Regions from separate parts of the Arenimonas sp. MALMAid1274 genome, predicted to be linked through region 2. Evidence: predicted binding sites of a transcription regulator. Region 2 holds the regulator's gene; the other holds the start of a gene.
The links. Region 2 encodes HrcA, which represses chaperone genes, less so after heat shock. Its sites were predicted from a motif close to TTNGCACTCNNNNNNNNNGAGTGCNAA; they were not measured.
Positions count from the first base shown of each region.

Region 1: a site for HrcA is predicted at 2,071-2,097, ahead of groES (co-chaperone GroES). Genes of this name have one in related genera too.

Region 1 covers NZ_JBMIRR010000021.1:104,411-109,558, reverse strand. Annotated here, with positions in the region: gene ACOQFR_RS01945 (endonuclease) at 1-360, opposite strand, end outside; gene ACOQFR_RS01940 (helix-turn-helix domain-containing protein) at 581-1,492, shown strand; gene ACOQFR_RS01935 (hypothetical protein) at 1,547-1,972, shown strand; gene groES (co-chaperone GroES) at 2,146-2,430, shown strand; gene groL (chaperonin GroEL) at 2,503-4,149, shown strand; gene ACOQFR_RS01920 (S8 family serine peptidase) at 4,415-5,148, shown strand, end outside.
Region 2 covers NZ_JBMIRR010000027.1:994,981-1,000,128, reverse strand. Annotated here, with positions in the region: gene ACOQFR_RS13265 (RnfH family protein) at 1-12, shown strand, start outside; gene ACOQFR_RS13260 (outer membrane protein assembly factor BamE) at 9-407, opposite strand; gene fur (ferric iron uptake transcriptional regulator) at 511-918, shown strand; gene recN (DNA repair protein RecN) at 1,067-2,740, opposite strand; gene hrcA (heat-inducible transcriptional repressor HrcA) at 2,901-3,965, shown strand; gene grpE (nucleotide exchange factor GrpE) at 4,007-4,510, shown strand; gene dnaK (molecular chaperone DnaK) at 4,605-5,148, shown strand, end outside.

The DNA of each region.
Region 1 (5,148 bases), on a different contig from region 2:
GCCCGACGGATTGACCAGGGCGATGGCGTCGTTGGCGCCGTTCTGGATGCCGTTGCTGGGGTAGCTGACGGTCGCGAAGCGCACCTGGGCGCCGCAGTTGCCGAGGCTGCCGGCGGGCACCAGGTCGTTGTCGTAGAAGGTGCCCGAGTTCGGCGAGCTGGTGCCGTTGTACAGATAGATGCGGTAGCCGCTGAGCGATTCCCCGGCCGTGGCGACCACCTCGATGCGCTCGCCGGTGTCCCCGCTGGCGGTGCGATCGTCGTAGTGGATCTCGTTGATGAAAACTTCGGCGCGCGCGCCGACGGGGGACAGGGCAGCGCAAAGCGCCAGGGCGGCCAGGCCGCGGTGGGTCGTCGACATCCGGTAACTCCACTGCAAGGTTGGAGGGGAAGGGCGTGCCCGTGCCGGGCGGCCGATTGTGGCACTGATTTGTGACGGGATTCACAGCCCGTCCTGCCGCCTGCCGGCGGGTCACCGGGCCGGTCCTGCCGGGGGCTGAGGCGGGTGGCTTCGGGCGCCGCGGCCGGGCTGCAAGGAACATCAATCCGCCAAACCGCCCCCGTATTACGATCCAACCGCCATGTCGCCCCGTCACCGCTTCCTGCTGCTGCTCAAAGACCTTTCCGCGTGCCTGGACGGCGGCGTCACGCTCGGTGCGATGGCCCAACGCACGGGCAGGTCGCGATTCCAGTTGCATCGCGAGTTCCAGCGGTACTCCGGCGAGACGCTCAAGCAATTCACGATGCGGGTGCAACTGGAGCGAGCCGCGGCGCAACTGCTGATGGACGGCGCCACGGTCCGCTCGGTGGCGCTGCGCAGCGGCTTCGCCAGCCACGAAGTGTTCCTGCGGGCGTTCCGGCGCCATTTCGGCACCTCACCCTCGGCCTACCGCAAATTTGCCCTGGCGGATGCGACCGTGGCGCAGCGCCGAAGACACCTGGCGTTGACGCGTTCAACCGGGCCCGGCCTCCGCTTTTTCCACCGTCCGCGCTACAAGCACTTCGGGCCCAGGAGTACAGACCCCATGTCCACGCTGAGCATCACGCGCAAACAGGTCGAGCCGCAGCACGTGCTGTGCATCCGTCGGCGCGTGGCGCCCAGCGCGCTGCAGCAGACGCTGGGCGAATGCTTCGGCCGCCTGTTCACGCATGCCGCGAAGAAGGGCTTGCCGATCGCCGGCTGGCCGATCTGCCGCTATGTCAGCACGGGCCTGGGCCTGTGGACGATCGAGCCTGCCGTACCCCTGGCCTCACCGGCCACCAGCGAAGGCGACATGCGCGCCGACGTCCTGCCGGGCGGCTGGGTCGCGCTGGGCATCCACGCGGGACCCTACGACGGCCTGCCCGATACCAATGCCGCGATCGAGCGCTGGATCGAGGCGAACGGATTCGAAGCCGACGGGGCGACCTGGGAACACTACATCACCGATCCTTCCCGCCATCCCGACGCCGCCGACTGGCGCACGGAAGTGTACTGGCCGCTCAAGGCGTGACGGCGCCGGGCTGCAGGCGCAATGCGGTTGCCAACCCACGCCGGGAGTCCTGAAATGGTGCGTAGCCTTGCTGCCGTGGTCGCGGGACTGTTCGTGCTTGCCGTGCTCACGTTTGCCATCGAAATGGCGACGACGCCCAGCCTGATGCGCCTGTTCCCGGAAGCCTTGCCGACCCGGGAGGCGATGCAGGGAAACGTCGGGGTGAAGCTGTTCATCCTGTTCTATTCAAGCCTGGCCATGGTCGTCGCGGGTTACGTGACCGCCCGGATCGCAGGACGCCATGAACTGCGCCACGCCATCGCCATGGCGGTGGTGCAGGTGGCGTTGACGGCGTGGGCCATGACCGCGTTCTACGGCCACGCCCCCCTGTGGGCCTGGCTGGCAGGCATGGCGCTGATGCTGCCGGCCGCGGCGCTGGGCGCCAGGGCGCGGGGCAGGGCGGGGGTGGCGCGGGGCGCCGCAGGCCAGACCGGTCCTTGACCAGGCGGGCAGGGCGCTCCCTGCCTTGAAACCTCGCGCCTGTCCCCCCATCCATGGCGGGTCGCCCGGCTTCCTGTCCGGAAGCCGTGCGCGTATCATTGGCACTCACCGGGGCCGAGTGCTAACAGGCACAGGCCATGTCGTTGAATTTAATGGAATAAAAAGGGAAACCCATGAACATCAAGCCGCTCTACGACCGCGTGGTCATCAAGCGTATGGAAGAAGAAAAGGTCTCCGCCGGTGGCATCGTCATCCCCGACTCGGCCACCGAGAAGCCGATCAAGGGCGAAGTGCTGGCCGTCGGCGCCGGCAAGGCCCTGGACAACGGCTCCACCCGCGCCCCGCTGGTGAAGGTGGGCGACAAGGTGCTGTTCGGCAAGTACGCCGGCACCGAGATCAAGCTCGACGGCCAGGAAATCCTGGTGGTCAAGGAAGACGACATCCTCGCCATCCTCTGATGAGCGCCCCGCCGGTCCGCGCTTGCGCGACCGGCCCCGAACCAACCCCCAAAGAATTCTGGAGTTAAAGAAATGGCTGCCAAGGAAATTCGTTTCGGTGAAGACGCCCGCGCCCGCATGGTGAAGGGCGTCAACATCCTCGCCAACGCCGTCAAGGCCACCCTGGGCCCGAAGGGCCGCAACGTCGTGCTCGACAAGAGCTTCGGCGCGCCCACCATCACCAAGGACGGCGTCAGCGTCGCCAAGGAAATCGAGCTGTCGGACAAGTTCGAGAACATGGGCGCCCAGATGGTGAAGGAAGTCGCCTCCAAGACCTCCGACATCGCCGGCGACGGCACCACCACCGCCACCGTGCTGGCCCAGGCCCTGATCCGTGAAGGCATGAAGGCCGTCGCGGCCGGCATGAACCCGATGGACCTCAAGCGCGGCATCGACAAGGCCGTGGTCGAGGCCGTGGGCGAGCTCAAGAAGATCTCCAAGCCGTGCTCGACCTCGAAGGAAATCGCCCAGGTCGGCTCGATCTCGGCCAACTCCGACGCCAACATCGGCGAGCTGATCGCCAAGGCCATGGACAAGGTCGGCAAGGAAGGCGTGATCACCGTTGAGGAAGGCTCGGGCCTGGACAACGAACTCGACGTGGTCGAGGGCATGCAGTTCGACCGCGGCTACCTGTCGCCGTACTTCATCAACAACCAGCAGTCGATGTCGGCCGAGCTGGAAGACCCGTTCATCCTGCTGTACGACAAGAAGATCGCCAACGTGCGCGAGCTGCTGCCGGTGCTGGAAGGCGTCGCCAAGGCCGGCAAGCCGCTGCTGATCGTGGCCGAGGAAGTGGAAGGCGAGGCCCTGGCCACGCTGGTGGTCAACACCATCCGCGGCATCGTCAAGGTTTGCGCCGTGAAGGCCCCGGGCTTCGGTGACCGCCGCAAGGCGATGCTGGAAGACATGGCCATCCTGACCGGCGGCACCGTGATCTCCGAGGAAGTGGGCCTGCAGCTCGAGAAGGCCACCATCAAGGACCTGGGCCGCGCCAAGAAGGTGCAGGTTTCCAAGGAAAACACCACGATCATCGACGGCGCCGGTTCGGCCGAGCTGATTCAGTCCCGCATCGGCCAGATCAAGGCGCAGATCGAAGAGACCTCGTCGGACTACGACCGCGAGAAGCTGCAGGAGCGCGTTGCCAAGCTCGCCGGCGGCGTGGCCGTGATCAAGGTCGGTGCCTCGACCGAGATCGAGATGAAGGAAAAGAAGGCCCGCGTCGAAGACGCGCTGCACGCCACGCGTGCCGCCGTTGAAGAAGGCGTGGTCCCGGGCGGCGGCGTCGCCCTGATCCGTGCGCTGGCCAACCTGGGCGCGCTGCGCGGCATCAACGAAGACCAGAACCACGGCATCACCATCGCCCTGCGCGCCATGGAAGCCCCGCTGCGCGAGATCGTCACCAATGCCGGTGAAGAGCCGTCGGTGGTGCTGAACAAGGTCAAGGAAGGCAAGGGCAGCTACGGCTACAACGCCGCCAACGGCGAGTACGGCGACATGATCGAGTTCGGCATCCTGGACCCGACCAAGGTCACCCGCACCGCGCTGCAGAACGCCGCGTCCATCGCGGGCCTGATGATCACCACGGAAGCGATGGTGGCCGAGGCTCCGAAGAAGGACGAGCCGGCCGGCGGCGGCCACGGTGGCGGCGGCATGGGCGGCATGGGCGGCATGGACTTCTAAGCCGCACTGCAGCATCGCGTTGGACCAAAAAGCCCGGCCTCGTGCCGGGCTTTTTGCATTGCAACGGGAAAATTCCTTCCTCCGGGATGGCGTGGCACATCGGCGGGAATTGGGCTTACACTCGGCCAGCGGGAATTCGGAGGGCGCCTGGCGCCCGGGTCCGTCCCGTATCGACCCGGTACGTCCTTCGGGGATGGCTTGCAGGGAGTGCATGCACGGGATCGTCCGCATTGTTGGCTTCAGTCAGCTGCCTCGGGGGAAAGACATGGTGAAGATGAAGAAGTGGGGCGCGGCAATCGCGCTCGTGGCACTGGTCGCAGCGGCGAGTCCCGCTACTTATCGTTACTTCGCGGGCCAGCAGGCTGGCGTGGATCCCACCGGTCGGTCCGCGGATGCGCGCACCGAACCCGGACCGGTCGGCGCGCGCGCCGGCGTCATCGCCTCGCGCGCCGGCAAGGGCACCGCCACGCCGGGCCGCGGCCAGTACGCCCGCAGCAACGTCGAACGCCGCGGTGCGGTGGTGATGCCGTCCAATCGCCTTCCCGGCGGCGGCTTCCGCTACGAGGAATCGCTCAACATCGGCGGCGGCGTGAACCGCCCGGCCGCCCCGGTCACCAGTAGCGACACCCTGGCTCCGGGCACCTTCATCGTCCTGTTCGACGAGCCCTCGCTGGCGGCCTACCGCGGCGGCATCGCCGAGCTGTCGATGCCCAAGCAGGTCAGCCGCGACGGCAAGCACCGCCTGGACGTGAACAGCCCGGAGGCCCAGAACTACCTGGGTTACCTGCAGGGCCGCCAGCTGCAGATGGAAGAGCAGATGGCCGGCGCCGCCGGCCGCGCGCTGGAAGTGCGCATGCGCATGCAGCACGCCACCAACGCCATCGTGGTCGACCTGACCGGTGAAGAGGCGGCCCGCGTGGCGAAGCTGCCCGGCGTGCGCCTGGTCGAAGCCTACCGCGAGTACGTGGCCGACACCGACGTCGGCCCGACCCTGATCGG
Region 2 (5,148 bases):
GGGAAGCCTTAGCCGCCGCTGGGCGGACGGCGCGGCTTGTCCTTGTCGCGCGCGATGTTGCCGAAGCGGCGCATTTCCACCGACAGGGCCTTGTCGGCCTCGGGGAAATATTCGCCTTCCCAGCGCGCCAGGGTTTCACCTTCGAACCACAGCGTGAGGTTCTTGACCTCGGTGTCGCCGACGCGGCGACGCTCGGTGGCCACGTAGTCCCAGCGCGACTGGTGGAAAGGATCGGCCACCGGCGGCGAGCCGAGCAGGCTGAGCACCTGGGCACGGCTGAGGCCGACCTTGAGCTGCTCGACGTTCTTGGATTCCAGCAGGTTGCCCTGGAACACGGGCTGCCGGTAGATGATGCCGCAGCCGGTCATCAGCAGGGCGGCGACGAGAAGGATGAAAGCCTTGCGCATTGCGGGGTGATCCGGATCGGCGACCGGCCGATGATACACTAAGGCCCGCAGCCGCCAGCCGGCCGCCGACCACGCCGCGATGGACGGCATTCAGGAGGAATCGATGGAATCGCAGGACCTGCGCAAGGCCGGCCTCAAGGTCACGCACCCCCGAATCCGCATCCTGGACGTGCTCGAGTCGTCCAGCCCCCGGCACCTCACCGCCGAGGACATCTACCGCCACCTGCTGGACAAGGGCGACGACATCGGCCTGGCCACGGTGTACCGCGTGCTCACCCAGTTCGAGGCCGCGGGCCTGGTGCTCAAGCACAACTTCGAAGGCGGCCAGGCGGTGTACGAACTCGACCGCGGCCAGCACCACGACCACATGGTGGACATGGAGTCGGGCAAGGTCATCGAGTTCACCAGCCCGGAAATCGAGCGCCTGCAGCACGAGATCGCGGCCAAGCATGGCTACGTGATCGAAGAGCACTCGTTGGTGCTTTACGTGCGGCCCAAGAAAAAGAAATAAGGGCTTTTAGACGCGGACAAGAGCGCATGAACGCGGATGAAGCAGAGGGCTGAGTTGGTCCTCTGTGCCGACTGACTTTTCGGCGCCGGGACAAACCTTCTTTTTTTGCTCTATCCGCGCTCGTCCGCGTAAATCTGCGGCAAAAAAATCATCTTTCCTGCGCGCGCGACAGCATCTGACGGGCATTGGCCCGGACTTCGCGGGTGATCTCCACGCCGCCCAGCATGCGGGCCAGTTCCTCGACGCGGGCCTTGTCGTCCAGCGGGCGCACCGCGCTGTGGGTGCTGTCGCCGGCCACGGCCTTGCTGACCTGGAAATGATGGTGCCCCTGGGCCGCGACCTGGGGCAGGTGGGTGACGCACAGCACCTGGCGCTCGGCGCCCAGGGCACGCAGCTTCTGGCCCACGACCTCGGCCACGGCGCCGCCGATGCCGGTGTCCACTTCGTCGAAGACCATGGTCGGCACCGCGTCCAGGCCCAGCGCCGCCACTTCGATGGCCAGGCTGATGCGCGCCAGTTCGCCGCCCGAGGCGACCTTGCGCAGCGCCCGCGCCGGCTGGCCGGGGTTGGCCGACACCAGGAATTCGCAGCGCTCGGCACCCTGCGGCGTGGGACGGGTGGTGTCCAGCGGTTCCAGGGCCACGCTGAATTCACCGCCGCCCATGCCCAGCTCCGACATCAGGCTGACCACGGCCTGGCCCAGGGCCTGGCCCGCCTGCGTGCGGGCCTGCGACAGGCGCGCGGCCGCGAGCTGCCAGGCCTTGGCGGCGGCGGCCAGCTCGCGCGCCAGCGCCTCGCCGCGCTCGCTGGCTCCGCTCAGGCCCTCCAGCTCGGCCTGCAGCGCATCGCGGCGGGCGGCCAGGCCTTCCATCGGCACGCGATGCTTGCGGGCCAGGTCGTGCAGGCGCGACAGGCGATCCTCAAGCTGCTGCAGCCGGCCGGGGTCGAGGTCGAAATCATCGCGGATGCGCTCAAGGCCCGCGCTGGCCTCGGACAGCTGGATGTCGGCCGATTCGATCAGCGACACCACTTCGGCCAGGCGCGGCTCGTCGGCGCTAAGGCGCGAAAGCTCGGCCACCAGCTGGTGCAGGGCGCGGCCCAGGGACAGGCCGTCCTCGCCGGCCAGCCGGGCCAGGGCCGATTCGCAGCCCTGCAGCAGGCCGGCGGCGTTGGCCTGGCGCCGATGCGCCGCCAGCAGGTCCTCGACATCGCTGCCGTCCAGGCTTTCCCGGGCCAGTTCGTCCACCTGGTGCTGCAGCCAGGACACGCGCTCGCCGACGTCGCCGGCGCGGGCCAGTTCGGCCAGCTGGCGGTCGATGCCGGCCCAGCGCAGGGCCAGGTCGCGCACCTCGGCCTGGGCGGCTTCGTGGCGGCCGAAGGCATCGAGCAGGGCCAGCTGCTGGCCGCGGTCGAGCAGAGCCTGGTGTTCGTGCTGGCCGTGGATCTCCACCAGCATGGCGCCCAGTTCCGAAAGCTGGCCCAGGGTGGCCGGGCGGCCGTTGATCCAGGCGCGCGAGCCGCCGTCGGCGCGGATCACGCGGCGCAGCTGGCAGCCGTCCTCGTCCTCGAGCTCGTGTTCGCGCAGCCAGGCCAGGGCGGCGGGCGCGTCGTGCAGGCGGAATTCGGCGGCCAGCTCGGCCCGTTCGGCGCCATGGCGCACGATGCCGGCATCGGCGCGGGCGCCGGTGAGCCACATCAGGGCGTCCACCAGCAGCGACTTGCCGGCGCCGGTCTCGCCGGAAACCACGGTCATGCCGGGCCCGAAGGCCAGTTCGGCGGTGCTGACGACGGCGAAATCCTTGAGCGTGAGGTGGCTGATCATGGGCCGGGCGATTTTGCCTGAAAGCAGGCAGGTTTCGCTGCCCCGGGCGAGGCCGTCCATCCGAGGCCGGGGCGGCAACGGGTAGGAAAGCGGCGCGGGCCGGGCAGGGGCCACGCTCGCGTGCCTTGCGCGGGGCGGCCGCGGGCCTTATCTATGACGCATGGAACTCAGCCTCGACCCGCGCGCCCGCAGCCTGCTGCGCACCCTGATCTCGCAGCACATCCGCGACGGCGAGCCGGTGGGTTCGCGCACCCTGGCCCGCAGCTCGGGCCTGGACGTGAGCCCGGCGACCATCCGCAACATCCTGGCCGACCTGGAGGAAATCGGGCTGCTGGCGGCGCCGCACGCCTCGGCCGGTCGGGTGCCCACGGCCCAGGGCTACCGGGTGTTCGTGGACAGCCTGCTGCAGGTCAAGCCGGTGCAGGAGGCGCAGGTGTCGCAGATGCGCGCCAACCTGGCGGCCGGCGCCGGCACGCAGGCCCTGCTGTCGAACACCAGCGAGCTGCTGTCGGCCATGAGCCAGTTCGTCGGCGTGGTCACCGTGCCCCAGCGCGGCCAGTTCGCCTTCCGGCACATCGACTTCGTGGCCCTGGACGCCCAGCGCGTGCTGGTGATCCTGGTGTTCACCGACAACGAAGTGCAGAACCGCATCGTCACGCCGCGTCGGCCCTACACCCCGTCGGAGCTGGAGCAGACCGCCAACTTCCTCAACACCCACTTCGCCGGCCGCCCCCTGCACGAGATCCGCGCCGCCCTGCTGCGCGAGCTGCGCGACACCCGCAGCGAAATGGAGCGGCTGCTGTCGGCCGCGGTGGAGCTGTCCGAACAGGCCCTGGGCGACGGCGCCGGTGGCCAGGACGACATGCTGCTGACCGGCCAAACCAAGCTGATGGGGGTCCAGGACCTGTCCGACATCGAGCGCCTGCGCGAGCTGTTCGAGGCCTTTTCCCGCAAGCGCGAGATCCTGCAGCTGCTCGAGCGCACCATCCACGCCCCCGGCGTGCGGGTGTTCATCGGCGAGGAAACCGGCCTGGCCCCGCTGGACGCCTGTACCGTGGTCACCGCGCCCTACGGCGCCAACGGCCGCGTGCTGGGCGTGCTGGGCGTCATCGGCCCCACCCGCATGGCCTACGACCGGGTGATTCCGATGGTGCAGGCCACGGCCGACCTGCTGGGCGCCGCGCTCGACCCCGGCGCCTTGAAACCCTCCAGCCCGGCCCCATAAGGCTGTCGAACCCCGGGGGACGGGGCAGCCACTGGAAGACCATGCACAGCGAACAACCCACCCCGGGCGCCCCGTCGCCCGAAGACGACTACGGCCTGGACAACGAGCTCGAGCAGCTGCGCACCGCCATGGCCAGCCTGCGCGAGGAAGCCCTGCGCGAGCGCGCCGAGCTCGACAACCAGCGCAAGCGCCTGGCCCGCGACGTCGACCAGGCCCGCCGTTTCGCCAACGAAAAGCTGCTCTCGCAGCTGCTGCCGGTGCTCGACAGCCTCGAGGCCGGGCTGGCGGCGGCCAATGCCGAGTCCGGCCCGCTCAAGGACGGCCTGGAGCTGACCCTGCGCCAGCTGCTCAAGGTCGGCGCCGACAACGGCATGGTCCAGGTCGACCCGGTCGGCCAGGCCTTCGACCCCGAGTGGCACCAGGCCATCAGCCAGGTCGCCGCGCCCGGCGCGGCCGTGGGCAGCGTGGTGCAGGTGTTCCAGAAGGGCTACGCCCTGAACGATCGCCTGCTGCGCCCGGCCCTGGTCGTGGTCGCCGCCGAATAGCGTCGCCCGGGCCTTGAAGCAGGGCCCCCCAACCCCACTTTAGAACCATCCGCGGCCTACGCCGCCAGACTTAGAAATCCGAGGGAGCACACACATGGGCAAGATCATCGGCATCGACCTGGGTACCACCAACAGCTGCGTTTCCGTGATGGAAGGCGGCGTGGCCAAGGTCATCGAGAACTCCGAGGGCGACCGCACCACGCCGTCCATCGTCGCCTTCACCAAGGACGGCGAAGTGATCGTGGGCGCCTCGGCCAAGCGCCAGGCCGTCACCAACCCCAAGAACACCTTCTACGCGGTGAAGCGCCTGATCGGCCGCAAGTTCACCGACGCCGAAGTCAAGAAGGACCTGGACCTGGTGTCCTACGGCATTGTCGCGCACGACAACGGCGACGCCTGGGTCAAGACCAGCGACGGCAAGGCAATGTCGCCGCAGGAAATCTCCGCGCGCATCCTGGAGAAGATGAAGAAGACCGCCGAAGCCTACCTGGGCGAAGCGGTGACCGAAGCCGTGATCACGGTGCCGGCCTACTTCAACGACAGCCAGCGCCAGGCCACCAAGGACGCGGGCCGCATCGCCGGCCTGGACGTCAAGCGCATCATCAACGAGCCCACCGCGGCCGCGCTGGCCTACGGCA